4 regions of the Lysinibacillus sp. NPDC093712 genome follow, and region 2 is predicted to be linked to each of the others. Evidence: riboswitches for the same ligand, from Rfam matches in the RefSeq annotation. Region 2 holds a riboswitch; each other region holds the start of a gene.
What was found. A riboswitch is a leader RNA that binds a small molecule or an ion and turns the genes downstream of it on or off. The one in region 2 is predicted to bind cobalamin.
Positions count from the first base shown of each region.

Region 1: it holds a riboswitch for cobalamin, as region 2 does, so the genes downstream of both, ACQKNX_RS01080 (glutaredoxin family protein) here and ACQKNX_RS16400 (ABC transporter substrate-binding protein) in region 2, are expected to answer to the same signal.
Region 3: it holds a riboswitch for cobalamin, as region 2 does, so the genes downstream of both, ACQKNX_RS08775 ((2Fe-2S) ferredoxin domain-containing protein) here and ACQKNX_RS16400 (ABC transporter substrate-binding protein) in region 2, are expected to answer to the same signal.
Region 4: it holds a riboswitch for cobalamin, as region 2 does, so the genes downstream of both, ACQKNX_RS00545 (S-layer homology domain-containing protein) here and ACQKNX_RS16400 (ABC transporter substrate-binding protein) in region 2, are expected to answer to the same signal.

Region 1 is NZ_JBNNUU010000001.1:212,165-220,218, reverse strand. Features, by position in the region: gene ACQKNX_RS01115 (hypothetical protein) at 1-103, opposite strand, end outside; gene ACQKNX_RS01110 (CamS family sex pheromone protein) at 225-1,352, opposite strand; gene ACQKNX_RS01105 (GNAT family N-acetyltransferase) at 1,632-2,174, opposite strand; gene dut (dUTP diphosphatase) at 2,455-2,892, opposite strand; gene nrdF (class 1b ribonucleoside-diphosphate reductase subunit beta) at 2,904-3,872, opposite strand; gene nrdE (class 1b ribonucleoside-diphosphate reductase subunit alpha) at 3,860-5,953, opposite strand; gene nrdI (class Ib ribonucleoside-diphosphate reductase assembly flavoprotein NrdI) at 5,950-6,309, opposite strand; gene ACQKNX_RS01080 (glutaredoxin family protein) at 6,306-6,530, opposite strand; cobalamin riboswitch at 6,652-6,829, opposite strand; gene ACQKNX_RS01075 (hypothetical protein) at 7,003-7,674, opposite strand; gene ACQKNX_RS01070 (hypothetical protein) at 7,730-7,918, opposite strand.
Region 2 is NZ_JBNNUU010000004.1:182,673-190,726, reverse strand. Features, by position in the region: gene ACQKNX_RS16410 (class I adenylate-forming enzyme family protein) at 1-385, shown strand, start outside; gene ACQKNX_RS16405 (acyl-CoA dehydrogenase family protein) at 388-2,055, shown strand; cobalamin riboswitch at 2,403-2,586, shown strand; gene ACQKNX_RS16400 (ABC transporter substrate-binding protein) at 2,795-3,763, shown strand; gene ACQKNX_RS16395 (FecCD family ABC transporter permease) at 3,760-4,761, shown strand; gene ACQKNX_RS16390 (adenosylcobinamide amidohydrolase) at 4,758-6,218, shown strand; gene ACQKNX_RS16385 (cob(I)yrinic acid a,c-diamide adenosyltransferase) at 6,232-6,795, shown strand; gene ACQKNX_RS16380 (heterodisulfide reductase-related iron-sulfur binding cluster) at 7,180-8,054, shown strand, end outside.
Region 3 is NZ_JBNNUU010000002.1:254,971-263,024, reverse strand. Features, by position in the region: gene ACQKNX_RS08795 (energy-coupling factor ABC transporter ATP-binding protein) at 1-673, opposite strand, end outside; gene cbiQ (cobalt ECF transporter T component CbiQ) at 670-1,443, opposite strand; gene ACQKNX_RS08785 (energy-coupling factor ABC transporter substrate-binding protein) at 1,447-1,719, opposite strand; gene ACQKNX_RS08780 (energy-coupling factor ABC transporter permease) at 1,721-2,467, opposite strand; cobalamin riboswitch at 2,607-2,790, opposite strand; cobalamin riboswitch at 3,046-3,225, shown strand; gene ACQKNX_RS08775 ((2Fe-2S) ferredoxin domain-containing protein) at 3,364-3,735, shown strand; gene cobJ (precorrin-3B C(17)-methyltransferase) at 3,739-5,415, shown strand; gene ACQKNX_RS08765 (sirohydrochlorin chelatase) at 5,430-6,389, shown strand; gene cobK (precorrin-6A reductase) at 6,386-7,147, shown strand; gene ACQKNX_RS08755 (precorrin-8X methylmutase) at 7,160-7,819, shown strand; gene ACQKNX_RS08750 (cobalt-precorrin-5B (C(1))-methyltransferase) at 7,819-8,054, shown strand, end outside.
Region 4 is NZ_JBNNUU010000001.1:98,843-106,896, forward strand. Features, by position in the region: gene ACQKNX_RS00525 (branched-chain amino acid aminotransferase) at 110-1,174, opposite strand; gene ACQKNX_RS00530 (AraC family transcriptional regulator) at 1,580-2,443, shown strand; gene ACQKNX_RS00535 (phospholipase A2 family protein) at 2,590-2,862, opposite strand; gene ACQKNX_RS00540 (DUF418 domain-containing protein) at 3,211-4,254, shown strand; cobalamin riboswitch at 4,445-4,641, shown strand; gene ACQKNX_RS00545 (S-layer homology domain-containing protein) at 4,809-8,054, shown strand, end outside.

The sequences.
Region 1 (8,054 bases), on a different contig from region 2:
AAGGCTCAATCATCTCATAACAATAGTCTTTTAAATTAGCTAGTGCTTCAATATCTTTATCCCTTTGAAAGCGAATAATCCAATCCACTAATTGCTCATTCATGTCTGAACGTCATCCTTTTATATAGAGTTTCTTCCTATTTAATAATACTCTTTTTTTATGGAGCCGAAAAGTGAACAAAACTTAGCCTATTGAATTATCAGAATTGTTTGGGTGACTGGCACTATATTGGGGTTGCGAAAATTTGTTTTTCTTCTGGGTCCCATAAAACAATTCCAACATCTTGTTTTTGATCGATAATACGAATCGTAACAGGAACATAGTCAAATAAAATAGAATTTAATTTTGTACTAATAAACTGCAAAAGGCCAATCAATTCCGTATCATTTATTAAAGGTGCATGTACCTCTATTTTTATATCTGCTAATTTTCCATCTTCATATCGAAGCTTTCCAAATGCTTTAGGATTTAAATGTTTGAAATTCTTTTGTATTTCTTCTTTAAAACTTAATAATTTATTATATGTATCTTGATCCAAACTATATAAGGCATCGGAAGGGAATGTGTAATCTTTCTTATCTATGTCAGTCCATTTATCTATTCTATCTTTGCTCTCTGCAATAAAGGTTTCAGCTAAAAAAATGCCTGGAAGTATATCATTTTTATTGGATTCTTGATACAACGTTAAATAGATTGGAACATTCGGCATTGCTTCATTTTTTCTTATATCTTTTACGATTGTTTCAGCTATTTTTTTACCATAATTACCTACATCATTTACATCATCGTCATTATTATCAACTTTCACTTGGTCTGTATAAATCAAGCCTTTATCATCAGATACTCGTATGTCATAATATTCATTTAACGATATGGCTAATGCTATCCCTTCTATTTTTCCACTTTTTTTGTTAATGTAATTTTGTTCTAACACATGTGATAAAATTAGCGGATTCGCTTTTTCATCCTCTAAAACATTACCAGTACTATTTTCTATTGGTGGATTTAAACCTAAGCCTTCTTCAGTTTTTCTAGCTAACCATTGCCGAATCATATTTTTATCTAAATATTGGCCTTCCTGCATATAAAAACTACTTGGCGAAAAATAATTTACTGATAAATTCATTAACCCCTTCTCAATTTCATTAATATTTAAAGTATTATTCATATTACTAACAATTAATCCTCTGGCAACATTCAATTTAGCAGGCTGTTGAATTTCGTATGTTTCCTTTTTCTGAATTGAGGATATATACATTTTCTCTTGATTATTATCGTCTTCATCATCACTACAAGCAGCTAAAAAAAATAAAGGTGATATCAATAATAGTGCACTTTTTCTTATATCCATGTCTATAATACTCCTTTCTTATTGTGATATTATGAAAATCTTTCACTACTATCGTCATACCTTATATTACCATAAGTTCTATTAATATTTATATTAAAGACTTTATATATTGCAAATGCTGTTTGTTATTTAAAGACGGTATAAACGCCCAGTTGCTAGAAAATAAAACAATCGTTTTACTGTTATTTAAAGTGCATTTTTCATCCAAAATAAAGTTTAATATACATACAAAAAACCCTATAAAAATACAGGGCTTTTGTAAATGATTTATATCAATAATTAACTCTCACTCATAAAGGCTTTTGAATAATTTACTGTTCCTTGAACATTAGTCAAAGAATCTTTCGTCAATTCAATTGCCAATAATACTTCATCCGGCACTTCAAAAGGTGCTTTTATATTCCATAAACTTGCCTTTTTAAATCCGAATTTTGGATAATAATCTTTGTGTCCTAAAACGATTACTGACTGAAAATCAAGCTCTTTTGCACGTTTTAAAGCTGCATTAATGAGTTGACTACCTACACCTTTCTTGTGGTGTTCAGGTGCGACTGCAACAGGAGCAAGTGCTAAAGAATCTACAGATAAATTAGAAGCGACAATTGTTATTTTAGATAAAAGAATATGACCAACAATTTCATTCGTTTCCTGATCTATCGCTACTAATGACAATTCAGAAATAAAAGCATCTGATTGTCTAATTTTATTCACAAGAAAATGCTCTTGTTTGTCACTTTGTTCTACATTTAAAAATGCCATTTTGACAACATCTTCAATTTTTTTGTAATCTGAAGGGTGTTCTTGCCTAATTTTAATATTCATATACTCTCCTATTTTAAAAAAAATTTCGAAATTACCCAACATACCTTCTTAATAATAATTATTAAGAAAGTTTCCACCCCAGTAAGAAACATAAGTTAATCAAACAAAAACCTCCAATTTAATATGTTCCTATTTTATTTCAAATTTATATGGCAAGTCAAACATGCTATTTTTTCGAACAAATAAGTAACTGTGAAATTGTGTGTAAATTGTGTGGGTGACTGGCACTCCTACAAAAAAAATTAAGTTCGGTACAGTACCGAACTTAATCCTTACGAACTTATTTTGTTCCACTTGCTCCAAATCCAGAAGCTCCACGAACAGTTTGGGATAATTCATTTACTTCTAGTAGTTGAATGGAAGGGACCATTTGGATTACCATTTGGGCTATGCGCATTGATTTCTCGACGATAAATGTTTCTTTACCATGATTAATTAAAATAACGCCAATTTCGCCTCTGTAGCCTTCATCAATTGTACCTGGACTATTGAGAACAGTTACACTATGTTTTAATGCTAGTCCACTTCTTGGACGAACTTGCGCTTCTGTCCCTTTTGGTAATTCAATTTGTAAGCCTGTTTTTATTAATTTTGCTTCTCCCGCAGGAATTTCTACTGCTTCTATTGAATAAAGATCCATTCCCGCATCACCTGGATTTGCTTGCAAAGGTAGCAATGCATCAGTATGAATTCTTTTGATTTTTACGTCTAAGTTCATTTCTTTCATCCTTAACGATTAAATTTAAATGTGTCATCTGTAATTGGCGCTACTTTTGCTTTTGCATAAGTAGAACCTTTTTGTGAAAAGAAGTCATATGTTGAACCTTCGTTACGAATACCATTCATAACGATTGGATTCACTTCTTCTTCAGGGAACATTGGGTCAAACCCTACATTCATTAACGCTTTATTAGCATTATAGCGAACGTAAGCTTTTACTTCAGGCGATAAACCTGTTTCTGCATAAATATCATCTGTATAATTCATTTCATTTTGATATAAATCCAACAATAATTCATAACCCCATAATGTTAGCTCTTCTTGCTTTTCCTTAGAAAATTGCTTATATAAATTTTGTGCAAAGAAGCCTACTGCCACACCGTGGATGGATTCGTCGCGTAAAATAAGGGAAATAATTTCTGCACTATTGCGAAGAAAGCCTTGTCCTCCTAAGTATAATGGATAGAAGAAGCCAGAGTAGAAAAGGAATGATTCTAGCATAACGGACGAGAACATCGCTTTCCATAAACTTTCTGAATCCCCTTCTTCAATACCATTATAAATATCTGCAATTTTATTTGCCTTATATTGTAGATATTCATTTTTCTTTACCCATTCAAATAGCGAGTCAATTTCTTCATTTGTACAAAGCGTTGTGAATATATATGAGTAGGATTTTGCATGTATCGCTTCAAACGCATCAAATACAGTAAGGACCGCCTTTTCTTGAAGATCCGATGTATAAGCAGCGACACGGTTCATCCCAATATTCGTCTGAACTGTATCAAGTAATGTTAAGCCTGCGAATACTTTCTTATACGTATCTTGGTGTTCGAAATTTTTCCACTGCGGGATATCCTTACTAACTGCAATTTCTTCTGGAAACCAAATTTGTTTCCATTGTTGGTCCCAAAATACTTGTGCCAGTTCACTCGTTGACTTATTCCAATTGACCGCTTCGTAAATTATATTTGACATGCGACACACTCCTCTAAGCTTTGCAAACGTTGACGGACATAATAAACAGATTTAATTCCCTTTACCCAAGCATAAATATAAATTTTAGCCAACTGTTCCGTTGTCCAGTTATCCGTTACATACAGCGTCATCGAAATACCTTGGTCTACGTGTTTTTGAGATGCTGCATATAAATCGATTAAATCATATGGATTCACATCATAAGCTTCAACATATAAATGACTGTTATCATTTGTTAAATGTGGCATTGGATAAATTGTTCGACTATCCGCATAATCACGTACCTCTACGCGCTCAGTACTTGGTGCAATCGAAGCTGTACAGCTACGAATGTATGAAATACTACCAGTTGGTGCAATAGCTAGACGATAAGAATGGAATAAACCATATTGCATGACATCCTGTTTTAATGTTTCCCACATTTTTGATGTGACGATTGGAATATTTCCTAGTGCTTTTAATACAACAGGTGAGAGCTCTACTTCGATTTTATTTACATATTGATCAAAATAAACACCTGAAGCATAATCACTATCTTCAAAACGGTAGAAAGTTTCGCCTTGTTCCTTAGCAATCTCCATAGATGATTTAAGTGAATAATAGTTCATCGCTTCCATAAAGCGATCCATAAAATCAATCGAATCCTTTGAACCATACATGATGCCTTCTGTAACAAGATGTCCATGTAAATTCATACAACCAAGCCCTACCGAGTGCATTAGCTTATTTGCTTTAGCTACAGGCGGTACATTCGTGATGTTCGTCATTTGCGACACATTCGTTAATAAATGCATGGCTGTATCAACTAATGTTCCAAAATCATTTACTTTACTTGCGGCATGAATATCAATTGAACCTAAGTTACACGATACATCCAGCCCGTATTCATTTGGTTCATTTTGGTCAGTAATGATACTTGTTTCTTGTACTTGTAGAATTTCTGTACATAGGTTCGACATTTTTACACGACCTATATTTTTAAGTGGATGTACATCGTTGACATTATCATCAAAAATTTCGAAAGGATAGCCTGATTCAAATTGTGCTTTTTTCACTTCTGTATAAAGTCTACGAGCATTCAAGCGTTTAATCTTACGGATATTCGGGTTATCTAGTAACTCGTAATACATCTCAGTAATTGAGATTTCAGACATCCGTTTACCATATTCTTTATAAATATCATATGGGCTAAACAACACAATATCTTTATCACGTTTCATCAGTTCAAAGAAAATACTTGGAATAATAATACCTGTTGATAGCGTTGCAAGACGGATTTTATCATCCGCATTTGGCTTTTTCGATGAAATAAAATTTTCTATATCTGCGTGGAAAATATTTAGATAGACAACACCAGAGCCGTTTCGTTGTCCGAGCTGATTCGAATAGCTAAACGAATTTTCTAAAAGTTTAGCAACCGGGATAACACCACTTGCACGATTTAAAATTTCTTTAATAGGATCACCTAATGGACGTAAATCAGTTAAGTTTACCCCCACTCCACCTCCAAGGCGTGATAGCTCCAAACAATAACCAATATTTTCAGCAATACTATTCATTGAATCGTCCATTGATAGTTTAAAGCAGCTTACTAATTCGCCACGCGCTTTTTTCCCACTATTTAATGCGGTTGGTGTTGCTGGTTGGTACGCTTCCATCATTGCCTCAACAGAACGTTCTGCTAAAACAGTGTTCCCTTGTGCTAAATATAAAGCGATGATAACAATACGATCCTCATATTTTTCTAAAATTTCTTCTCCGTCACGACTTTTCATTGCGTAGCTATCATAAAATTTACTCGCACTCATAAAAGAAGGGAAGCGGAAATTATAATCGTATGCTTTTTTGTATAGATGTTTAATAAAATCTATTTCATACATGTCGATAAATTGTTTCTCATAGTAACCCTCATCGACTAAATAGCGAATTTTTTCTTCAATATCAATAAAATAACGTAGACGCACATTTACATATTCTAAAAAATAACGGCGTGTTGCTTCACGGTCCTTTTCAAGCTCTAATTGACCTGTCGTGCTATAGCGATTAAGCACCTCATTATTAAGCTTTAAATATGTTTTCATCCCTTCACCCTCGTTTCATAAAACATTTGTATTACTTCATAATCAGCCTGATATCCCCGTAAATCTAATTTACATACTAGCGGGACTTTATAGGCTTCTGCAATTTTCTCACCAGCTCCGCCAAACACATGGTGTCCAAAATTACTATTACCACTAACAGCTACTCCCTTGCAAAATTCCTTGTTTTGCTCTAAAAAGCGGTCTACTTTTGCAGGAATATCACCTAAGCCGTCTGTGTATGTTATTAAAAGATAGGGCTCAGTCAACAATAATCCATCATGTATTTCTATTGATTCACCATCTAATTTAGTAACAATATTACGCACATTACCTGTACGACTGGCATAAACGATCATATTGCAATCATCTCAATTTGAGAAACAATTTCTTTGACATCTCCTATAAATGTGTCATTTACTTCAAGAACAGGCACACTTAAAAAACCTGCGTCCATAATTTTTTGTTTCGCTTGCTCATCGTGATCAATGTTGACAATTTCTGCTTCAAGTCCTGCACGTTGTAATTCCGATTTGACCCAAAGACATTTTGGGCATATAGTTTTAGTATAAAGTTTCATTTTAAATTCCCTCTTTTCATAATATAAAAAGGCTATCTCTTGGGAGAGACAGCCTAAGTTAGAAACGTAAAAAAACAAAAAAAATCGTCACGTCCCCATTTCTTATTCCCCGAAGAAAGGTTGATTTGTTTTATGATAGGCAGGTCTCCTGGCTTTGCTTCACTCTCTGATTTCCTTCCCATACGAATGCACAGTGGATTAAATCATCGTCAGCTTTTACAGTTGCGGGGACAGCGTCGGAATATACCGAACTTCCCTATTACACTACATATTGTAGTACCTAAATAAAACGAACACAATATATTGTTATTCAATACAATTAAGTGTACCATCCTTCAAGTAAAAAGTAAATCTTGAAAAGGGAATTCTTTATTGTGTAACTTTTCGTTATTTTCTGTAGAACGAATTCGTAGTACCAAAGAATTATAGATTATTTTACATGGCGATCATCCATAAAATATAAGCATAATTTTTATTTTACTCCAACAAACAGCGATAGTTTCTTATAGAAATCAGGTGTTGCTGCTGCATAGATATTGAACTGAGGATTATATTTAGACAATAGTTTAACTAATAACATAGCACTTAAAAGATTTTGTTCACTATCATAAGTCCTATAACTCTCGTACAATTCTTTTACTTTATCATTCCCAGTATGACGAAAAAAATCTATCACATCTGCGTTCTTTAAATAATCATTTTTCCATTCGTAACAAATTAAATTTGTCAGAAAAAACATTTCCAATCCAGGCATTTTACCTATGTTGATAAGCATTGCCATTCCATAATCAAATGCATTTTCTTTCCATTTCAATGCCCGACGGTCATTATAAAAACGCATTAACTTTTGTAAACCATGTCCATTTTGTTTCACAAGATAAAAATGAATATTTGTATTGGCGTCAATTTTTTCCCATTGTTCAATGGTGAATTTATATTTTTTTATAAGCTTCATCCAAAGTTTCTGGAGCTGTTCTTTTGAAAAATAGTGTGTTTGTTCGTTCCACCAAAGAAAAGATTCAAAATATACTAGCGCATCAAGCCTCTCTAATTTCTCGTTATTAAAGCTTTCTAATAATTCTATAAAAAAAGAGTCTGTTCGATTTATTAAAGAATCCCTTTCCAGATCATCATGATTTTGCATACATTTCAAACCTTCTCTTTCCTTTTAAATTTATTTTTTGTAATGTGCTCGTTCCTTATTTAGCGCCTACTATTTCACGTTTTACATTTAAATAAGCATAATTAATATTTTTATAATCATGCTCATTTTCTTGTATTAGCCTGTTCATATATGTTTGCAAAGAAATGCCATTTTGACCCGAAAGGTTATTCATAATTTGTTGTTTTAACTGATTTTCATAAAATGAAATTGAATGTGATGTCATCTAGCTCACTCCTAAATTAGTCCATAAAAAAAACATCTTTCCTTTTACAGTAAAGATGTTAGCTATGACTGAAATACTGCATAGTTCTTCAACCAATGATAAATAAGTCGTCTATTGATAATAGACACCCTTTCTT
Region 2 (8,054 bases):
AGCATTTATAGATAGCTGGCTGAAAACAGGAGATTTAGCTCGAAAAGATGAAGACGGCTATATTTGGATTGTAGATCGTAAAAAGGATGTTATTATTTCGGGCGGTGTCAATATTTATCCAAAAGAGATTGAGGATTTACTTTTAAACTATGAAGGCATTTTTGAGGTGGCTGTTATTGGTGTCCCTCACCCGCAGTGGGGAGAAACCGTAAAGGCAGTGTATGCTGCAAAGGCAGAGATTGATGATAGCGCACTAAAAGCGTATTTAGAGGAGCATCTTGCAAAATATAAAATTCCACGCTTATTCGAACAAGTGGAAGCGCTACCAAGAAACGCTTCCGGAAAAATATTAAAACAATCGTTGAAGGAACAAGAGGTGAGATGAATATGAAAGTATTACAGCAAGATGCAAATCGGACGACTAACTTTTTCACAGAGGATGAAACACTACACAAACTATTAGAAATGATGCTAGATAAAGAACTTCTAGTCTATGCTAAGCGAGAGTTAAAGGATTTCGGCGAGCTTTGTGCAAATGACATCGACGTGAGAGCGAAGCATACGGACAGAGAGGGAGAGCCCAAACTGCAGCGATACAATGCTTATGGTGAGGATATATCAGAAATTTGGGTCAATGAAGGCTACAAAAAAACGATTGAAGAAACATATAACACAGGGATCGTTGGCTATGTGCATAAGGACATTCCACAGTTAGGTAGAAAGGGAAATTATGTGTATAGCTTTGCACAAGGCTATTTACTGTCACATGCAGAGCCTGGCTTCTATTGTCCAGTTACCTTAACGATGGCAACAGCTTATTTGCTTGATCATTATGCGAGTGATGAGTTGAAGGACAGGTTTTTACCACATGTTTGTGCAACGGGGGATACAGAGCTATATGAGGGGGCAACATTTTTAACGGAGCGGCAAGGAGGCTCAGATGTCGGCGCAAATGTTGTAGAGGCTGTCGAGGAAGGAAGTCAGTATCGTTTGTATGGAGAGAAGTACTTTGCATCAAATGTTGGAATGTGTGGTGTGGCGATGGTATTAGCACGTATAGAAGGCGCTTCAGCAGGTTCGAAAGGTTTAACATTATTTGCTGTACCTTGGCGTCAAGATGACGGTAAGGTTAACCACCTTCGCATTCGACGTTTAAAGGATAAGCTCGGTGTCAGAGCAGTACCATCAGGAGAGGTGGAATTCGATGGTGCACTGGCGTATATCGTTGGAGAGCCGAATAAAGGAATTTATTATATGTTAGAGGCACTTAATTTATCGAGAATTTGTAACGCAGTCGCTTCCATTGGCATTATGCGTCGAGGCTATTTAGAGGCGAAGCATTATGTAACAAACCGAAATGCGTTCGGGCAACCTTTAATTCAATACCCAATGATTCAGGATACATTAGGGAAATATGCTGCGAAGCTCCATGTAGAAGTCGCTACTGTTTTTGATCTTATTCAATTATATGACAAGGTAACGAGTGGTCAGGGGAATGAGCAGGACATTATTCTTAATCGTTTGAATATCGCCATCATGAAAAAAGAAACGGCTGAACAGGCGGTGCATTACGCAAGCGAAGCAATAGAATTGCATGGAGGAAACGGCTATATCGAAGATTTTGTAACGCCACGTTTACTTAGAGATGCTCAAGTCCTTACGGTGTGGGAAGGAACGGCTAACATTTTAGCACTAGAGCTTATTCGCTTAGTAGATAAATATAATGCCCATGAATTATTTGTACATGTGATGCGGGAGCGTTTGACGAAGTTAACTGATTGTTCGTTCGTACAAATTGTAGGCGAGCAACTGAAGAAAATCGAAGCAACATTGCAAGTCTTTAGTCGTTTGGATGAGGCTACGAAGTCGTATGAGGCAAAGGGCGTAGCAGAAAAAATGGCTCATCTATACGAAAGTGTAGTGGCAGTCGAATGGGCAGTCCAATTTGGCGGCAAGTATGAAAAGCTAGCAGATATTTATTTAGAAGATACATGGGCATTGCGCGAAATAGGCGCACCAATGAAAACTGTTCAATATTTTTCGGAAATTATGTAGCGGGTGCCAGGCACACAAACAATTTTGAAAATTTTTATTATTAGTAAAAATCCGCGTAGACTCCTACGGGAACGCACGCAATGTAAGCTGCAACAAACCGCGCGGGTAGCGACGTTTGTGGCTTACGTATGTGCCCGCGGAAAGCGAAGTGGATTTTTCCGATTTAGGAGTCGGCATTATGTTAGGTTCTATGTAGTGCCAGGCACTCAAACAATTATACTAGTTGATCGAAGTGTAAAGTGTCCGCACGCAGCGGAAATCAACGGCAGTAGCATCACAAAAAAGAGACGCTAACTTAGCGTCTCTTTTTTTATCGTTATCTATTTCTATTTTCATGTATAATAAAATCAACTGAATATTATAAAGGTTCTTTACTAAAGTAAAGTGAAAAGGGAAATCGGTGTAATTCCGATGCGGTCCCGCCACTGTAAGTGTGAGTTTTTTCAATCTATGCCACTGAATTTTTTTGGGAAGGCATGAAAAAGCATTTGGAGCACGAGCCAGGAGACCTGCCTTTATAGAACGATACATTGCAGCCTACGAGGATAGGATGGTGGTTTATTTGTGCAAGCACCGCCTCTCGTTATGATGACGAGAGTTTTTTTGTTTTGGAAAGCTACTGACGATAAATAATTGAACATAAAGGCAATAAGTTCGGGTAGGGGAAATGCCTACATAATATCGATCAATCTACTGAACAAAGCTGAAAAATGCACATACAATCTAAGGAGGTCTCACAATGAAAAAGTATTGGAAGATAGGTTTATCAGCATTTTTAGCAATGGGCATTCTAGCAGCATGTGGAGAAGAGCCGAAAAACGACAAATCGGCAACAGAGCAACAGGAGCAACAGGATACAAAGCAGCTAGACGAAGCAACGTTCCCGCTAACAATAACAGATGCTACTGGCAAAGACATTGTACTAGAAGCACCGCCTGAAAGAATTATATCTCTTATTCCAAGTAACACAGAAATATTATTTGGACTTGGCTTAAATGATAAAATCGTTGGCGTAAATGATTATGATGATTATCCACCAGAGGTAGCTGACAAGGAGAAGGTCGGCAGTATGGAATTTAATATAGAACAAATTATTGCGTTACAGCCTGATATCGTTTTTGCACATGAATCAGGTATAGCTTCTTTAGGTGGAGCGATGGATCAACTGGAAGCAGCGGGTGTTAAAGTATTTGTTGTGACAAACGCTAGTGATTTTAATGAGACATATACGACGATTGAGCAATTAGGTCGTGCCACTGGTAAGCTTCCAGAGGCAGAAAAAATTATTGCCAATATGAAAGAAAAGGTTGAGGAAGTCCAAGCAAAATTACAGGACGTGAAGCCAAAGAAAGTCTTTGTAGAAACGTCAGATGAACCAGAAATCTACACACCTGGCAAGGACACATTTATGCAGGAGATGCTAGAGATGATTCATGCCGAAAATATCGCAGCTGATACGGATGGCTGGTTCAAAATTGATGCAGAACAAATTATTACAAAAAATCCAGATGTCATCGTGGTCACTTATAATTATGTGCCCGATATTTTAACGAAAATTCCACAACGTGCAGGCTTTGATACAATTACGGCTGTAAAAAATAAGGCTATTGTGCAAGTAGATGAAAATATGACAAGTCGTCAGGGCCCGCGTTTAGCAGATGGGCTTGAAGAGTTAGCGAAAGCCATCTATCCTGAGGCTTTCGAGTGAGCAAAACGGTTTTAGCTTATGTAACAGCCATTACGTTACTTATTGTTAGCATCTGGTGTGGCGTATCAATAGGCTCGGTTCATATTCCGTTAGAAGTATTTTGGAATAAAGCGGCAGATGAAACTGCTGCCAATATTTTATGGAAAATTCGTTTGCCACGAGTATTGCTCGCAGGTCTTGTAGGAGCATCGTTGGCGATTGCAGGGGCAGCCTTTCAAGGTTTGTTAAAAAACCCGTTAGCAGATCCGTATACGCTTGGTGTATCTTCAGGAGCGTCAGTCGGTGCTGTCATGACATTATTTTTCGGCATCTCTTTACCAGTTGTCGGTTTGTATGCATTGCCAACGCTCAGTATGGTAGGGGCTGTACTAACGATGGTAGCTGTGATGAGCTTTGCCAGAATAGTAGACCGTTCTCTGAAAATGGAAACACTTATTTTAACGGGGGTTATTTTTAGCTCGTTTTTAGGCTCACTTATCTCATTAATGATTGCGTTATCAGGTGAGGAGCTCCGCCAAGTGATCGGCTGGTTACTAGGGTCAGTCTCGATGCGGGGATGGCCGTATGTGCAAATGATTACCCCATTCGTTGTCATTGGCTCTGTTATTTTGTGGACGCAAAGACGCGAGCTAAATGTTCTGCTATATGGAGAGGAACGGGCGAAGCATTTAGGTGTCAATGTAAAGCGTAGCAAATATTTAATTTTAGTAGGAGGCTCCATGCTTACTGGGGCGGCAGTTGCTGTTTCAGGAACAATCGGCTTTGTCGGCTTAGTTGTGCCGCATATGACTCGTATGATTTGGGGTTCAGATCACCGTCATTTATTGCCGTTATCTTTTTTGAATGGTGCAACATTACTGATCATTTGCGATTTAGTGGCGCGTACGATAATTATCCCACGTGAGCTACCGATAGGTGTTATTACTGCATTTATTGGTGCACCTGTCTTTTCTTATATTTTCTATAAGCAGCGTAGAAGCAAGGGGGTACGTGTATGATTATCGTTGAACATCTATCAGGTGGCTATGAGGACGTACCAATCGTTAAGGATGTAAGTTTTACGGTAGAAAAGGGGAAAGTCCTTGGCATTTTAGGGCCAAATGGAAGTGGCAAATCCACATTATTGAAAGTAATTAGTGGCGTATTACCAGCAACGGCAGGAACTGTTTTATTGGATGGCAAAAATATTAAAACATATAGTCCTCGCACATTGGCAAAAAAGATGGCCGTACTACCACAATTACATGCCAATGCATTTTCAAATACAGTACGTGAGGCAGTATCGCTCGGTCGTTATCCACATCAAACTGGCTTTTTTTCTCATTGGTCAGAGAGGGATGAGCAAGCAGTTCAATATGCCATGGAGCAAACGGGCGTCACACGCTATGAGCATACATCAATGGAGTTTCTATCAGGCGGTGAGCAACAACGGGTTTTTGTAGCACAAGCTTTAGCGCAAACAGCGGAAGTATTATTGCTAGATGAGCCGACAAATCACCTAGATATTGCGCATCAACGTCAAATTTTAGATATGGTGCGTAAGGAAGCAATTGAATGTGGTTTAACCGTTATTATGGTGCTGCATGACATGAATTTAGCCTCCCTCTATTGCGATGAATTGTTATTAATGGAAAGAGGCTGTGTACGCGCTATAGGTGCACCACATAAAGTATTAATAGCGTCTCAAATTGAGGACGTATATCAGGCAAGAGTGACAACCTATGCCCATCCAGAAATACCTAAACCGCAAATTACAATCATGCCATCATCAAGTGAATATCAGCAACGAGCTGTCATTGTAAAAGAAGATTTTAACGTAACAACAGATTATATCCAACTGAAATCAAATGTCCCGTTAAAAACAGTTTCTTCAGCTGTTCATAATCCCGGAATAGGGTGGTATGACTGCCTATTAAATCGCTCTGTACCAGGAGACTATGTTGTTAATGATGTGAAACAAGAGGTCGCGAATTTTTTACAAAGAGAGCATTTTTCGCCGACTAGCACAGTTGTCATGTTAACCGCTGTTCCTACACAACTCTACGCACTAAATGAATATAGCACTTCTTTCGGTAGTGTGTTTGTCGTTGTCACTGCGGGTGTTGGAAATGCTGTAGATGTCTCTCGCACACACGAAAGACAGGATACGCCATATATTGGTACTATTAATACGTGGGTCATCATCAATGGCTGTTTGTCGGAAGAGGCATTTTTTCAAGCATTGATGACTGCAAATGAAGCAAAAACAAAGGCATTGCAAATGGAAAACATTCGCGATTACCGCAGTGATACAATTGCAACGGGCACTGCGACAGATAGCTTACTTATTGCGGCAACGCAAAAGGGTGAGGAAATGCGCTATGGTGGGCCGATTACAGATGTCGGTAAGATTATTGGTAAAGGCGTTTATGAGACGACGATACAAGCGATACAAAATTATAAAAATAAAGCATAGGAGTGAAAAAGGGATGAAACTTTACACGAAAACGGGCGATACAGGGAAAACAAGCTTAATTGGTGGGCGTGTCGACAAAGACAGTCTACGTGTTGAAACATACGGAGCAATTGATGAATTAAATTCGTTTATCGGCAAGGCAGTGAGCGAACTAGATCGCGAATTATTCAAAGACATTTTACTTGATTTAGAAACAATTCAACATGAGCTTTTTGATGCTGGTGGAGATTTGGCCAATGTTATGAAGGAGCGTCATTACAAGCTAGCGGAAGCACCGATTGAAGTATTGGAGGCACGTATTGATGCATTGTCTGATGAAGCGCCACCATTGGAGCGATTCATATTACCAGGAGGGGCTCCTGCAGCTGCAACATTACACATTGCACGAACTGTTGCCCGTCGAGCAGAGCGTCAAATGGTAACGCTAATGAAAGAAGTTCAAGATGTGCCTACTATTGTGCAAAAGTATTTAAACCGTTTATCAGATTATTTATTTGCCGCTGCACGTGTTGTTAATGCTCGTTTAAATTTACCTGATATTGAATATATTCGCAGTGGGAAAGTGTTTAAAAAATAAGTTGATTCTCTGAACAATAGTGGCTCGAGCCTGCCTGTGGCAAGCATCTGCCCGGAGCGTAACGATGTGAATCATCATTTTTAAAAATAAATATTTTAAATGAAACTTATTACAGAGAACACTAGTGATTGGAAGAAAAAGTGTTAATTACGTTAAATTAATATACAAAAAAGCTACTTTGAAGGAAAATTCAGGGTAGCTTTTTCACTTATAAAATGTAAGAATATAAAATTATCAGAAATATTTTTGTTTTAATGTTGACTGAATGCTCACTCATTTATTAAAATGTGAATATAGTGGTGGAATATCATACATTTACGTATGAGCTAGAAAATTTAACACAAAGAGAGAAAATTCACGACAAACTAAAAGGGGGGACCAACCATGAGTCCATTAGTTATTACAAACATTGTTCTAACAATCGTGGTTGTGCTTTATGCAGTAGGGTTATTTATCTATCTGTTAAAAACACGCTATAAATTCGTACAACTGGGGAAAAAGGTTGAGTTTGATGAAAGTGTCCAAGAACGTATTCGTTATTTAATGGTGAATGTGTTTGGTCAAAATAAGCTATTAAAGGATCCTAAAAGTGGTTTAATTCACGTTATGTTCTTTTACGGCTTCTTAATGGTTCAGTTAGGAGCCATCGATTTAATTTGGAAGGGGTTAGCTCCTGGGTCGCATTTACCACTTGGGATGTTCTATAGTGTATTCACTTTCTTCCAAGAGCTAGTCGTATTAATGATTTTAGTAGCCGTAGTATGGGCATTTTATCGCCGCTATGTAGAAAAACTAGTACGTCTAAAACGAGGCTGGAAAAATGGGCTTGTCTTAATTTTTATTGGAGGCTTAATGCTTTCAACATTATTAGCAAACGGTATGGGCCTTATCTGGCATGGAGAAGGTTTAACGTATACTGAGCCTATTGCTTCAAGCATTGCAGCTATTTTTGGCTTTTTGCCAACAACGGCAGCAGCGACTATTTTCTATATTTCATGGTGGGCTCATTTATTGATTTTACTGACGTTTTTAATTTATGTGCCACAATCGAAGCATTTCCACTTGATTGTCAGCCCACTTAATGTGTACATGAATCGTTTAGATCGCACAGGTACATTGACACCGATTGACTTTGAGGCGCTTGAAGAAGCAGGTGAGAATGCTGAAAATGAAGAAGATATCCCATCTATTGGTGTAGGACGTATTCAAGATTTTACACAAAAGCAAATGCTTGATTTATATTCTTGTGTAGAATGTGG
Region 3 (8,054 bases), on a different contig from region 2:
GATCCCCATTGTAAATGATTTTCCCAGCCTCCATAACAATTAATTGATCCGCCCATTCATAAGCCAAAGCGATATCATGGGTCGCCAATAAAAAAGTTCGTTCTCCATTTTCTAATTTAGCTAAGTAATGTAAAAGTTGTGCAGCATAATAATTGTCTAGTCCAGCAGTCGGTTCATCTAATAGTAATACAGAAGGTTCCATTGCCAGCACACCTGCCATGGCTACACGTTTTTTCTGTCCGACGCTTAAAAAATGTATGGGCTTATCAAGTAATGACTCAACCTCTGTTTGCGCGACAGCCCAGGCGATTTTTTCCTCGATTTTTTCTTGAGACCAGCCAAGATTTAATGGCCCGAAAGCGATATCTTGCTTTACTGTGCCTGAAAAAAGTTGATTGTCAGCATCTTGGAATACGATGCCGACCTGTTGACGTAATGCTGATAATGCTTTTCTAGAATAGCTAAGCGCTTCGTTGCAAAACGAAATGCTGCCATCGGTCGGTTTTAAAATTCCATTTAGATGCTGAAATAGTGTTGATTTGCCAGCACCATTATGACCTAGTAGGGCGATTTTTTTCCCCTTTGGAATTTGCAATGAAATATCTGTAAGTGCCTCGGTACCATCTGCATAGGCATATGATAAATGTTTAAGATCAAAATAAAGCTCTGTCATGAGAAAAAACCTCCATATAATATGAGGAATAAAAAAGTAAAAACAATTCCAAACCAGTTTTTCTTGCTATAACATACACTGTCTTGCCAATAGACAGATTCGCCACCACGTGCTTGCATCGCATTATTTAATTCACGACTACGTTGAAACATTTCCGCAAATAATGCTGCAATAAGCATGGAAATTGACCGTAGCCATTGCATAGGTGATTGATAGCCAAGGCGTGATTGTTGAGCAAGATGAATTTTTTGCATGCTATTTAAAAAGATGAAAATAAATCGATACGTTAGCTCTACTAATTCTACAAATAAAGCAGGCAGACGCCATTGACGTAAGACGTGACAAATAGATTGGACCGATGTCGTTAAAATTAAAAAGTATAAACAGCTAATACTGCCTAATACAGAGAACAATAGCTGCTGTGCTGTGATCAAGCTTTCATTTCCGATGAAAAAAGTCCAATTACTAAGAGAAAATGCCCAGAAATGTGCTGGGAGGTTACTTGAATTTGGTGCAATTGAAATCAAAATAGATAGTAAACTGGATAGCAGAAAAAATCCTGGTAACAATAGTAATTTCGCATAATATTGGAAAGGGATTTTTGCGCCTAAAATGATAAAAGCACTCATTACAATAAATGTAATGAGTGAAATAAGTTCATCTCTCACGATAAGCGACAATAGCAGTAACCCTAAGGAAAACGTCATTTTTTCTAACGGATGAACGGACGCTAGTTTATTCATATAAGCATACTTATCAATGAGTAACATCGTTTAACCTTCCTTATGCTTGCCGCGCATATAGCCTACGAAATAGCCAATAAAGCCAGCACCAATAGCAGCCTGTAATACAAATAATAAGCTTTCGATTTCACCACTTGGTGGCTCCCATAAGCTTTCAAACCACGGTTCATATTCTGCATTAATTTCCCCGATTGCAGCTTCAGCTTCTCCGTCTGCACCACCGAATTCTGCACCTTTTTGTACGAAAAGAGGGATAATTGCTAAAAGTACAACGACAGCTAGTAGCAGTAAATTTTTCTTCATCCTAATGTGCCTCCTTTGCTGAGAAAACACGTAGTGCCTTTAATTCGCTCACATTGTATTTTTTTAAGAAATTCATAACGATAACTGTTAAAATCCCTTCACTAATTGCTAGAGGGATTTGCGTTAAAGCAAAAATCCCTGCAAATTTTGTGAATGAAGCCATAAAGCCTCCTACTTCAGAAGGGAAAGCCAGTGCTAATTGAACTGAAGTGACAACATATGTACCTAAGTCCCCAAGCATCGCTGCAAAAAAGACAGCAATAGAGAATGATAGACCGATTTTTTGAGAACCTTTAAAGACATAGTACGCAATAATTGGTCCTACAATCGCCATAGAGAAAGCATTTGCACCTAAAGTTGTAATACCACCATGCGCTAAAAGTAATGATTGGAATAATAAAACGATTGTTCCAATGACACTCATGGCTAATGGTCCGAAAAGAACTGTACCAAGGCCAACACCAGTAGGATGTGAGCAACTTCCTGTTACTGATGGAATTTTCAGTGCCGACAAGACGAATGCAAATGCACCTGATAAGCCTAATATCATTTTCGTTTCAGGATTTTCGTCTATTGTTTTACGAATAGAACGTAATCCTAAAATAATAAATGGAATCGAAATGACCCACCAAAAAATCGCCCATTCAATCGGCAAAAATCCTTCCATGATATGCATGGCAAACGCTCGTTTTGGTACTAGTAAAAAAGCCACTAAGAAATAACTAAGTTTCCAAAAAGAAAATTTCAAAACCTTTCCTCCTCAACAGTAAATTTCGAATGTAGCGTGCGCAATAAAAAAGCACTTCTCCGTTTCGGAAAAGTGCATAGCTGAAAAAGCAAATAGAATTGTCATTTGCCAAGCCGCACACCTATCCTCGTAGGTTGAAACGATCACGATTTCCTCGGCAGGTCTCCTGGCTTTAGTTCAACATTTTATAGGTCTTCCCGTCCTATGGACAGTGACATTTTCTATAAAATTCCCTAGTACAGTGGCGGGACCGCGCCGGACTTGAACCGGCTTCCCTTTTAAGCAAAATGTATACACTTCGCACCGAAAAAAGATGAAGTTGTGAGTTTTCACGAAGAAGTGTAACATGTTTTTCTAATCATAAGCTATCCTTTTTTTGTAAAAAATTTTTTTATAGAATAAAAATCTAGAAAATTCAGATAAACGTCAGAGAAAATCAATCAATTTCAATGAAATATTTGTTGAAATTTTATTAAAAATCTAATAAATAAAAAAGAAATGTTGAAAAATATAAAAATGATAGGCTATGATAGAAACAGTTTTATATTCGTTTTATTAACATTTCATTTCAAAATTTAAATATAAATCCATCATTAAGTGCTCGAAATGCTTCGAGATAATAGGGAAATCGGTGTAAACCCGGTACAGCCCCCGCTACTGTAATAGCTGATGAAATCGCAATGCCACTGAAGATTTGGGAAGGCGCGAAAGTAAGAGGAAGCTTAAGTCAGGAAACCTGCTTAGTTGATGACATGCAAACTTTTCGGAGGGAGAAGTGAAGCGAGAGCGGATACGTGTATATTCGTTTTTATTTTGGCTTCTATAAAACCTTTACTCTTCGATATCGAGTAAAGGTTTTTTCTTTTTCCTAAAAGTAGAATGAGGGGAGAAAAGCAATGACAACTTGGAATTTAGAGGGCATGAAAACCCATCTTTTTATTTGTAATGGTAGTAGTTGCATGAAAAAAGAAGCTGAGGAAATTACGCTTGCAATACGAGACGAAATAGAGAAATTAGCACTCGATAAGGAAATACATACGACAAGAACGCGTTGTAATGGCAGATGTAAAGATGCTTGTGTTGTGATCGCGTATCCACAGGGAAATTGGTATCGTGTACCAACAGTTGAGCATGGTAGAACACTTGTACAAGATTTAAACCATGATTCTTTACATAGCGAGCATGTTTTTACACTGACAGAAGGTACGTTGCAACGTACTCCACAAACAACAGCCATTAAAGGCATCGACAAGGTGAAAGAGGGGTAAAAAATGGCGCAAAAAGGAAAGATTTTTGTTGTAGGCTTTGGACCTGGGGACTTCAAGCATATTACGACACGTGCTGTAGAGGCATTACAACAAAGTGAATTTATTATCGGTTATAAAACGTATGTTGAGCTCATTCAAGATTTAGTAAGTGCGAAGTCGATTGTTAGTACTGGTATGACAGAAGAAGTGTCACGAGCACAAGAAGCGGTACGTCAAGCGGAGGCTGGAAATATCGTTTCTGTTATTTCGAGTGGTGACTCCGGCGTATACGGGATGGCTGGACTTGTATATGAAGTACTAATTGAGCTTGGATGGACGGAAGCAACAGGTGTTGAAGTCGAAATTGTGCCAGGGATTTCTGCTATTAATTCGTGTGCAAGTTTGCTAGGCGCTCCGATTATGCATGATTCTTGCACGATTAGTTTAAGTGATCATTTAACACCTTGGAATTTAATTGCAAAGCGTGTGGAAGCTGCGGCGATGGCCGATTTTGTCATTGCGTTATATAACCCCAAAAGTGGTCGCCGTACACGTCAAATTGTAGAAGCCCAACGGATTTTACTAGAATATCGATCACCTGATACACCTGTAGGACTTGTGAAAAGTGCCTACCGAGATCGCCAGGAAATCACGATGACAACTTTAGCAGAGATGCTTGAGCATGATATCGGCATGTTAACTACAGTTATTATTGGTAATTCATCAACATTTTTCTATGACAATAAAATGATTACACCGCGTGGCTATCAGCGCAAATATACACTTGGAGAAGAAAAACAGCCTTTACGTCCACACCAGCGTTTAAGAGAAGAAAATGAACCGTGGGCAATGAATCAAGAAACAGGTACTGCTAGCCATGACTTTGCTGCAGATCCAAATGCAGGACGTCTGAAAAGTAGTAACGCGATAGCACCTACGCCTGTATCGGTACAAGAAAAATCATCTCTAGAAATGGCAGCAACTGCACTAGCCATGGTGAAAGGAACAACTGTCACAAAGGCAACAACGAAGTTAGTTCAGCAAAAAATGGAGTCGATTTTTGAACTTGCTGTCAGTCCTGGGGTAGCAAATAAATTTTTCACTCCACAGCAAATGATGACGTTAGCTGAAGTTGTGGGAGAAGAAGGCACGATGGAATATACACCAGACCATCAAATTCATTTAAAAATTCCAACGACAGAGCCAGAAATTATTACTGAAAAGTTAAGAGAAGTAGGCTTTTTACTCGCACCAATTGGGGATGTGCTGTCATTAAAGGCTTGTGACTTCTGTTATGGCGAGAAGGCAGATTCAATTCCGTATGCAGAGGAGATTCAAGCAAAGCTTGGTGGGTTGTCGTTGCCTAAAACACTGAATATTGGCTTTAATGGCTGTGGCATGGCGTGTTATCGTGCAGTATTTGACGATATAGGTATCGTCTATCGAAAAAGTAAATTTGATGTTTTTATCGGTGCGAAACCAGTAGGGCGTACAGCACATGCGGCACAGCCAGTTGTAGAGGGGCTAGAGCCAGAACAGCTTATTCCACTTATTACAGACATTATTGAAGAATATAAGGCAAATGCACATCCAAATGAACGCTTATTTAAGTACTTCAAACGGGTGAAAAAAATATTGCATTTTACGTATCAAGATATGTCGTCAAAAATAAAAGTAGAGCCAGCTCCGTGCGGCGACTAGTGAGGAGATAAAAGATGAAAGCAATTTTATTTGTTGGCCATGGTAGCCGTTTAGCAGCAGGAAATGACGAGGTACGAACGTTTATAGAGCAAATGACGCCACGTATCGATGAAAGCTTTTTAGTAGAAACATGTTTTTTAGAGTTTGCCTCGCCAAACATTGAAGATGGTATAACGAACTGTGTGAAGAAGGGTGCTACAGAAGTACATGTAATCCCGATTATTTTACTTCATGCTGGTCATTCAAAAATGCATATTCCAGCAGAAATCGAACATGCACGTGAGCATTATCCAAATATTACGTTCACGTATGGACAAACAATCGGTATTCATGACGAAATTTTTGCTATTTTAGAAGACCGCTTAGCAGAAATCGACTTCAATACTGAGGAAGAACATAAAGATACTGCTATTTTATTAATTGCACGAGGTGGCAGTGACCCAGCTGCAAATGGTGATTTTTATAAAATTACACGTTTGTTATGGGAAAAACTAAACGTTCAGTATGTGGAAAGCGCATTTATGGGTGTGACAGATCCGCGTGTTGATGAAGGCATTGAACGCTGTGTCAAGCTCGGTGCTAAAAAAATTATTATGCTACCGTACTTTTTATTCACAGGTATTTTAATGGAACGTATGAATGGCATGTGCAAGCAATTTAATGAGCAATATCCTGACTGTGATATTCAAATTGCTAACTATTTTGGCTACCATGATCGTTTACAAAATGTGTTGTTAAACCGTATTGAACAAGCTGTGAATGGTACATCAACAGGTATGCAGGATTTAGAAAATTATCGTGCTTATGCTGAGGTACATGGACATGCGCATCATCATCACCATCACGACCACGACCACGACCATGATCACGAGCATGAGCATGACCATGATCACGAGCATGAGCACGACCATGATCATGACCACGACCACGAGCATGAGCACGACCATCACCATGACGAGGAGCTAGTAAAATGATTTTCATGTTAGCAGGTACGAGCGATGCAAGGAATCTAGCACTTGAATTGCAATCAGTGGGCTATGCTATTACGGCTACAGTTGTAACAGATTCGGCTGCAACAAGCCTTGCACAGGCAGGTCTACCACATTTAGTTGGTAGACTAACTGCTGAGGAGATGGCAGCAATACTTACAGAACAAGGGTATCGCTTAGTTGTCGATGCCTCACATCCATTTGCAGAGGAAGCTTCTAAAAATGCGATGGCAGCAGCAAAGAGTGCCGGTGTTCCATACATTCGTTATGAACGCGCAAATGAACATTACGAACACCCTCTTATTACAGTTGTTAAAGATTATGAGGAAGCAGCACAGTTAGCTGCTGTAAAACGAGGCGTGATTATGCTGACAACTGGCAGTAAAACACTTGCAACGTTTACAAAGGTACTACAAGGCTTAGAAAATACACGTGTTATTGCACGTATGCTTCCTCGCCTTGATAATATGGAAAAATGTGAAGCACTTGGTGTGGCACAAAGAGATATTGTTGCTATTCAAGGTCCCTTTTCAAAAGAATTAAACGAAGCACTATTTCGTCAATACGATGTTACATTGATGATTACAAAAGAAAGTGGCAAGGTGGGCTCAGTCGATGAAAAGCTAGACGCTGCACTTGCCTGTGGCATTGAAACGATTTTAATCGCACGACCAAATATTCAATATGGCCAACAATACTCCTCATTTGAGGAAGTACTACAAGCTGTACAACACATACTTTAGGGGGCATTCCACATGGATTTCAAAACAGATTTCAAACCATTAACAGTAGACCCAGACAAAATTTATGATTATAGTTTCTCGATAATTGCAGAGGAAATGGGCGAACATGATTTTACAGAAGATGAGTGGAAAATTGTCCGTCGTATTATCCATGCTTCTGCTGACTTCGAATTAGGACGTAGTGTCATTATTACACCAGGAGCAATTGAAGCGGGCATTAAGTCGATTCTTGCAGGTCGTCATGTCGTTGCTGATGTGCAAATGATTGAAAGTGGATCAGGGAAAAAACGTTTCCAAAAGCATGGTGGGGATTTACACTGCTATATCGCAGATGAAGACGTTTCTATTGAAGCGAAAAAACAAAATACAACGCGTGCTATTATCTCAATGCAAAAAGCGACAAAATTACACGAAGGTGGCATTTATGCGATTGGTAATGCACCGACAGCCTTACTAGAGTTAATTCGCTTAATTAAAGAAGGCTTAGCAAAACCGGACTTAATTATTGGTATGCCAGTAGGCTTTGTGTCAGCAGCGGAGTCGAAAGAAGAGCTTTTAAAGCTAGAGGGGATTCCTTATATTACAAATGTTGGACGTAAAGGCGGTAGTACAGTGACGGTTGCTGCTTTAAATGCCGTTTCATTACTAGCGGACGAACAGGCGAAAAAATAATGGAGCGGAAGCCAAAAAAGGATCCTAAAGACATGCGTCACGGTTATACAACGGGAGCCTGTGCAACTGCAGTAACGAAAGCGGCATTACTAGCACTCATAACAAATGAAGAGCAAGAAACGAGTACAATTCATTTGCCGATAGGGCGAGATGCAACTTTTACAATTGAAAAATGTACGTTTGGTAATAACGAAGTAAGCTGTGAGACGATTAAGGATGCTGGTGATGATCCAGA
Region 4 (8,054 bases), on a different contig from region 2:
AGGTCAAAAATGTGGAGACGACTATATTAGTGGCTTATGTTGCGCTACAAAAACGACAGTAAAAAAGTGTTAGATTGATTGCGATCAATCTAACACTTTTTGTATATTTTTATAATTTAATCGTCCAACCAAATGTATCTTCAAGCGTGCCATTTTGGATGCCTGTTAATGTGTCGTAAAGCAATTGTGAAACTTCACCAATCTCACCGTTATTAATCACTATTTTTTCATCTTGCCATTTTAATTCTCCGACAGGTGAAATAACCGCAGCTGTTCCTGTACCAAATGCTTCTTCCAAAGTGCCATTATGATAAGCCTCTACCACTTCATCGATTGAAATACGACGTTCCTCAACTGGAATGTTTTTCGCCTTTAATACTTGAAGCATTGAATTACGTGTAATCCCAGGTAAGATGCTACCATTTAATGCTGGTGTGATGACTGTTCCGTTTATTTTGAAGAATATATTCATGCTACCTACCTCTTCGATGTAACGGTGTTCTTTACCGTCTAGCCATAAAGTTTGAGAATAGCCTTCCTTATTCGCAATTTCTTGTCCTTTTAAGGCGCTCGCATAGTTACCAGCAGTTTTTGCTTCGCCGGTGCCGCCAACTACAGCTCTTACAAAATGTTGTTCCACCATGATTTTTACTGGATTAATGCCCTCTTTGTAGTACGAGCCAGATGGAGACATAATGATGATAAATTTATAGTTTTTAGAAGGGTGTACACCTAAGTGTGGCTCAGTAGCAATAATAAATGGACGGATATAAAGAGATGTTCCAGGTGCCTTTGGAACCCATTCGCGATCCAATGTTACTAACTGCTTTAACGCCTCTAACGCCAATTCTTCATCAATTGCTGGAATGACAATACGCTCATTCGAATGATTTAAGCGGTTAAAATTACGGTCAGGACGGAATAAAAGGACCCTATTATCCACTGTTGCATAAGCTTTTAATCCTTCAAATACAGCTTGCCCATAATGGAAAACCGCTGCCGAAGGATCTATAGAAAGCGGCTGATACGGGATAATACGTGGATCATGCCAACCCATGCCTTCTGTGTAATCGACTATAAACATATGATCTGTAAAAAATTGACCAAAACCTAATTGGTCTACTGCAGGTTTTTCTTTTGGGTTTGTTGTTATTTCTTTTGCTATCTCTAACATGTCATATCCTCCGCGTATTGTGTCATTAGATGAAATATCTATAATACTTAATAATACTGTTTATTTTAAATTAATTAAATACTAAGAATCTACTAATAATTAATAAAATTGCTCATTTATATACTTTCAGCAACAAATAACGCTCAGTGCAAAGATTTAATTGGTAGCGTAAGCTACAGGTTGACGCTTTCCACTCACTTAATCTTCTTAAAATTTTTATGTTATGGGCTCGTAAAAATGATTATTATTGAAGCAGTAGCACTCTTAAGTAAAGGTTTGGAAAATGGACGATATGTAGTAGACTATGCATACAACTGAGTGGACCAGTCCAAAGATAGCATAAAAAGACAGGAAGAAAAAACTAGAATACGTTAATCTTTAAGCAAGGAGTGAGGGCATTTGAGTTTGAGTTGGATTGAGTCGATTCAAAAAGCTATAAATTATATAGAAGAGCATTTGCAAGATACGATTACAATGGAGCAAATCGCAAACGAAGTGAATGCATCTGTTTTTCATTTTCAACGAACATTTTCTATTTTAACAGATATGTCAATCGCAGATTATATAAGACGAAGAAGATTGACTTTAGCAGCACAGGAATTGATCAATACAGATATAAAAGTAATCGATCTCGCCTTCAAATATGGCTACGACTCTCCCGAAGCTTTTACAAAAGCATTCCGAAAGCAACATAACGTAACGCCGAGTGAAGCACGAAAACAGCAAGGACCATTACAATCATATAACCGCCTTGTAATCCAGGTGAGTCTGAAGGGAGCAGAACCAATGAAGTATAACATTGTAGAAAAGGAAAAGTTCCAAGTTGTAGGAGTGAAAAGAACGTATAATTGCCAAAAAGGCGAGAATTTGCAAGGTATCCCTCTATTTTGGGATGAAGTAAACCGTCAAGGAATGGACGAGCAATTATTTGCATTAAATGATGGACAAATTAAAGGGGTATTGGGTGTTTGTGTACCAGACGAAAACTATAAAGAAAATAATTTAATGGATTATTGGATTGGAACAGAACACGTAGGGGATGTACCGGAAAATTTATTAGCGATGGAAGTGCCAGCATCAAAATGGGTTGTGTTTGAAGTACACGGCCCAATGCCGGATGCGATGCAAAATGCATGGAAGCAAATTTTCTCCGAATGGTTCCCTTCGAATCCATATGAGCCTGCTGGAACACCTGAATTAGAGGTTTACACAGATGAAGATCCTACAAGCGAAAATCTCTATTCGGAAATTTGGATCCCAATTAAGTAAAAGTACCCATAAAAGTGTCAGGCACTCAAACAATTTTCAAACAATTTTGTGGAAAGCGCCGCCGTAGCGGAAATCAACGGCAATAGACATTTATATTTCTTTGAAGCCAAGAATGAAACTTGTTGTTCATTCTTGGCTTTTGACGTTTAAAAAAATTTTTTACGCAAATCGAAAACTTTGTAGAACAGTCTAGCATCCCTGCCCATTTTGCTATTGGTATTCATATGTGCTAATAAACATTGCTGGAATAATTCATCGCAATTTTTTGTTCTACCGTATTTTGAATAACATTCATCATGCTTCTTACAACAAGAATCAACAGCATTTGTTGGTGAACCAGGTCCTGAACATCCAGGTCCGCAATATTTATAGCCAGGATAACAAAATCTTAATCTTCTATTCCTATTCACCTTGGTCACCTCTTTTCAAAATAGTCTACATACTATAAAATATGTTGGCTTAACTTTTAAAAAGGGATGAAAAACTAAGTAAACATGAAAAAGAATAAGATGAAATTTCACATTCCATTAGCCGCTAATGCATTAGATTACGCATGATAATAATATGAATAAAAGAATGGTCTTGGAAATTAATCCAGACCTTTTTATTGTTTGCGTAAGAAACTGCAATTTTAAATAAATCGTTAAGATAAATGAAAATCCTTCAGTTAAGGTTTTTGTAAGCTAATCATCAAACTACTGTAAGGTTGAGTAGATATAATAGCCAAGGAGCATGAATTGCAGTATTGAAGATAAGGAGTTGAAAGCATGAATCCATCAGTTACACAAAAAGAAAGAATTATATCCTTAGATATTATTCGTGGATTAGCGTTATTTGGCATTCTATTTATTAATGTAGGTGCTTATCAAATAGTAGTTGAAGGCGGACCGGTGCCAGCCTATAGTAAATTCAATAGTATTATTGATACACTAATTGATATATTCATTGAGAAAAAATTCTTTTCCATTTTTTCATTTCTTTTCGGTGTCGGTTTTTATATTTTTGCTTCACGCGCTGAAGCAAGAGGTGATAAGCCTCGATGGCGTTTTGCAAGACGTTTACTAGCATTATTTGTTATTGGGATTGTCCATATAATTTTTTTCTGGGGTTCTATCCTTTCAGTATATGCAGTAATTGGTTTGTTTTTACTACCATTTTATCGAGCGCAGATTGATACAATTCGCAACTGGCTTATTGGCATAATTACTGTTCACATTGTAAGCATACTTGGACAAATGTTTTTGCCAAACCTAGCTATCCTTTCAACAGTTTTTAATGTACTAGGGAATGATACAATAACTATTTTTATTATGTTTTTAACAGGTTTTCTAGTAGCAAAAGCTGACTGGATAAGAAATGTGAGACAACTTACCAAGCAAATAAAGTTGGTATTATATGTAACAGCTCCAATATTTGTAGCTATATCTAGTTGGATTTGGTTTGCATCTCAAAATGATGATCAAAAGCTTCAATTAGTACTAGGTTTAGGTGTAATCCCGACTACATATTTGTATTTAGCGAGTTTATTCCTGATTCTAGAACACAAAAATGTTGTAAAAATTCTACAGCCAATTGGACGTGTCGGACAGATGGCGTTTACAAATTATTTAGCTCAAAGTTTTATAGGGTTAGCTATTATATCTCTCATGGGACTCGAAGTACTTTCGACTTCCTATATTGTCATCATTGCCATTATGATTTTTGTGATTCAAATCATCTTTAGTATCATTTATTTTAAATTTTTCAAAATCGGGCCATTGGAAAAAGTGTGGAGATGGATGACATACGGAAGAAAAGTAACGACAAAATAATGATTTCAACGTCAGAGTATCATTGCTCTGGCGTTTTTTATTGAGAATACTGTTGTGCTACTAATTTAATTGAATAAAGGATAATAGCAAAAAAAGATTCAACTCCATTATTATTAGATAATCAGTCATGCTTGTTTTTTTAAACTATTTTGAAAAGATGGAAACTATGCTAAACTTAGCATTAAGTGAATAGCAAATGCAGAATAAAGGTGCTCTTTTAAGAGCTTAATAGGGAATTCGGTGCAAATCCGAAGCTGTTTCCGCAACTGTATGTGTAGATGACCCCAGAAAATACCACTGTCAAACGAGGAAAAATGCCTCAAGTAGATGGGAAGGTTCTGATTAGGGTACACAAGCCAGGAGACCTGCCTTTATTTCATCGTATTAAATCTCTTCGGAAGCTAGGAGAACTTACGGCAAATAGACGAATTGGCAAATAGTATTTGAAGCCGTTTTCTGTTTTCCTTAGATGCTCTCTTTTATTAGAGAAGCATCTTTTTTATTTTCTAGTTATTGCAAGCGCATTCATCTATAAAAAAATTGGGGGGAAAGAAATGGACTTTTATAAAAAATGGTTGAATATAGCGATTGTCTTTATCTTATCATTTTCGTTATTATCACCAGTCGCATTCGCTGAGACACAACAAAATGATACTAGTGAGTTAGAAACAAATTCTACTATTCAAACTAATGAAGAATCAATAGAGAAAGAAATGACCGAGCAAACGGAAAGCGAGCTATCACCTATTACCAGTAATGATAGTGCGACGATATTTAATAATACTGAACCTAAAGGTTATGTGACGGTTTCCGTAGAGAAGTTTACACTGGGGCAAGGCTACATAAAGGAACCTGTTCGTGTTCCTTTTTATGAAGGGGATAATATAGCTAAGGTTATAGTTAACCTGTTAGGAGAAGGTAACTATGACATTACAGGATCTGTAGAAGAAAGCTTCTACTTAGCAGGTGTCTTTGATCCTGATCCTGGAGAAGTGAGCGTCCCAAAATACATTCTTGATGAATCTGGTCCCGTTAATGGAAGAATGGAATCCGACTGGTTAAAACAGATGGACTATACATCTATGTCTGGCTGGATGGTAGCTGTAAATAATAACTTTATTCCTCGAGGTGCTTCTGAATGGTTCCCAGAAGATGGTGATATCATTAGATGGCAGTTTACAGTATGGGGGTATGGAACAGATTTAGGTGGCGGCTTTGAGGGAAGTAGTTTAATTACGCCAGCGAATAAAGATGAGTTAACAGCGAAAATTGCTGAAATTAATAGCTCACCAACTAAAAACGAAATTTTAGCAAATGAACAAGTAAAGTCTTCTTATGACGCCGCATATGTGCAGCTTAAAAATATGGAGAGTAGTCAAACAAATGTGGATGCAGCACTTCTCCATTTAAATGCTGCTTTAAATGGAGAAGGGGAAGAAATCGTTAAAGCTGATAAAACAGCTTTGCAAACAGCGGTTCAACAAGCTGAACAAACAAAAGCTTCTGTGAAAGTAAGCTTAGATGGAAAAGATGTAGCTCCTACTGATTACTGGGTTACTCAAGCTGAATTAGATGCATACACAAATGAAATTATAGACGCACAGGAACTAATCGCAGATGAAAATGCCAGTCAAGAAGAAATAGATGCAAAAGTTTTAGCACTAAATCAAGCCACAAATGCATTTAGTAAAAAAACTGGTTTACAAACAGATATTACTAGCACAGTGAAATTTACTGTCGCACCTAAAGCTGTCATTTTAAAGCTTTATGATACGAATGATCAAGAAATAAACTTAGGCTCTGGTGTTGAAGGAACATACAATGTTTATACAGCAACTATACCAGTAGGAAGTTATCGCTACGAAGGATTTGATAGCAATCATAACAGTGTTGGCGGTGGTCAGCTAACAGTAAAAGCAGAATCAACTCAAGAATTTCAATTCCGCCAGCTTAATTTTAAAGCTAGTAATACAAGTTGGAATGTTGATAGTGATTACACTGTAAAAGTTGGGCAAGAAATACCGAACGATACGTCAATAAAACTAGGTAAAGTAACTACACAAGGACAGATTCCAGTATTAGCCCTTGTAGGGGGAAAAATCTACTATACGTTTGAGCCAGATGCAAAGCACACACAATATGTTCCATTTAGTAATAGCACTACAGTAACACTTTCGGCATCAGTACAAACAATTAGTGCAGCTATTCCGTTTTCTGGGAACATAACTTTTACAGTTCCTCAAGATGCTGAATTATTTGTAGGAAAAAAAATCAAACACTTTATTGCATTTGAAGAAGTCCAGCCTGAAGGGGTAGCTACAAATAACCCGGATGGTACAAAAACATTTTCTTTCAAGTTAATAAACAATGGTGATTATAACTACCGAGTTAGCCAAGCAGGAAAACTTACAAATGTAGGTACATTTAAAGCAAATGCTCAAAATGCATCATTGGCAATTACAAAACAACAGCTCTCAATTCAATTGCCAACAGCAATATTAAATAAAGGAACATACCTTGAAGGTAATATTTATTTAAATATCAATGAACAAAATCATTTGAAGTTAAACCAAGGAGATAGCTTCAATTTACTAACTTTACGTAGCTGGCAAGCATTAATAGAAGGAATTAACAACTATTTCTTTGAGCCTGATTTCCATTATGAAATCATAACAGGCGATGATGTAATTCAAATTGATCCTGGTAAGCCAGGAAGTTATTCGACAGTCAAAGCATTGAAAAATGGGACAGCTGTTGTAAAAGTGACGTATGACGCATTGAAGGTTAATGGATCCGGGTACATTAGTGATGCGAATGATGCATTCAGTGCTATTTGGCCAGAAAATGTCGGTCTCTTTGTTGTGACTGTTGGTCAAGGTGATACAGGTATTTCTACAGGAATAGAAAGTAACAAAGAACGTAATCAAAAAGTTAATGAAGGTAAAAAAGGTGGCGACCTTCTAAACCTACAAAATGGTGTTTTTGATGCTGATATTGATAGTGTTTACTATGTTCAAGGCGAACAAGGAGCATATTATACGTTTACACCGACTTCTGGTAGCTCAGTAAGCGTTTTGCGTCCGGAAATTAATCATAGTCTAGGGACAGCATCCTATGGAAATGGTGAATTTTCAACAGAGAGTGTTCAATCTAGTGGAAATGGCTCTTTCACAGTTTTATTAACTGAAGGACGTAATATAGTTAAGGTTGAAAAAGATGGAAAAGCTGAGTATCACGTGATGACAGCACGTCCACTTGATGTAACAATTGAAAACTTAACAGCAGCAAATAAAAAAATAGTACCTGGAGATAAAATAAAAGTTACTTTAAAAGGCTTGTCTTTCCCAGCAAATAAACTTTCTGGTATATATAACTTCCAAGGTCAGCTGAGATTTTTCGCTGGTCCTGAAAATACTCTTGTTTCAGGCGATGCAAGACAATACAATATGGCAACGCAGGCAAACAGTGTTACATTTACAATTCCACAAGAACACAAGGGTGAATACAAGTTACGTGATGGACATATTCGTCTGAGTTTTTATGGAAGTCCAATAGGTGAACACCACAATATTAACCCTATAACTGGAGCGAGTCCTAACCTTAATGCATCAGCTCGAGAAGGTTACTACAGCATCTTCCCAGAGATTTCGATTATTTCAGATGAAAAAGTAGTCATTGATAAATCAGTATTACAAAGTGCAATTGAGAAAGCAGAACAAAACAAGGGTTCTGTAAAAATAAGTACTGATGGAAAAAATATAGACCCTGCTGATTTTTGGGTTACTCAAGCTGTACAAGAT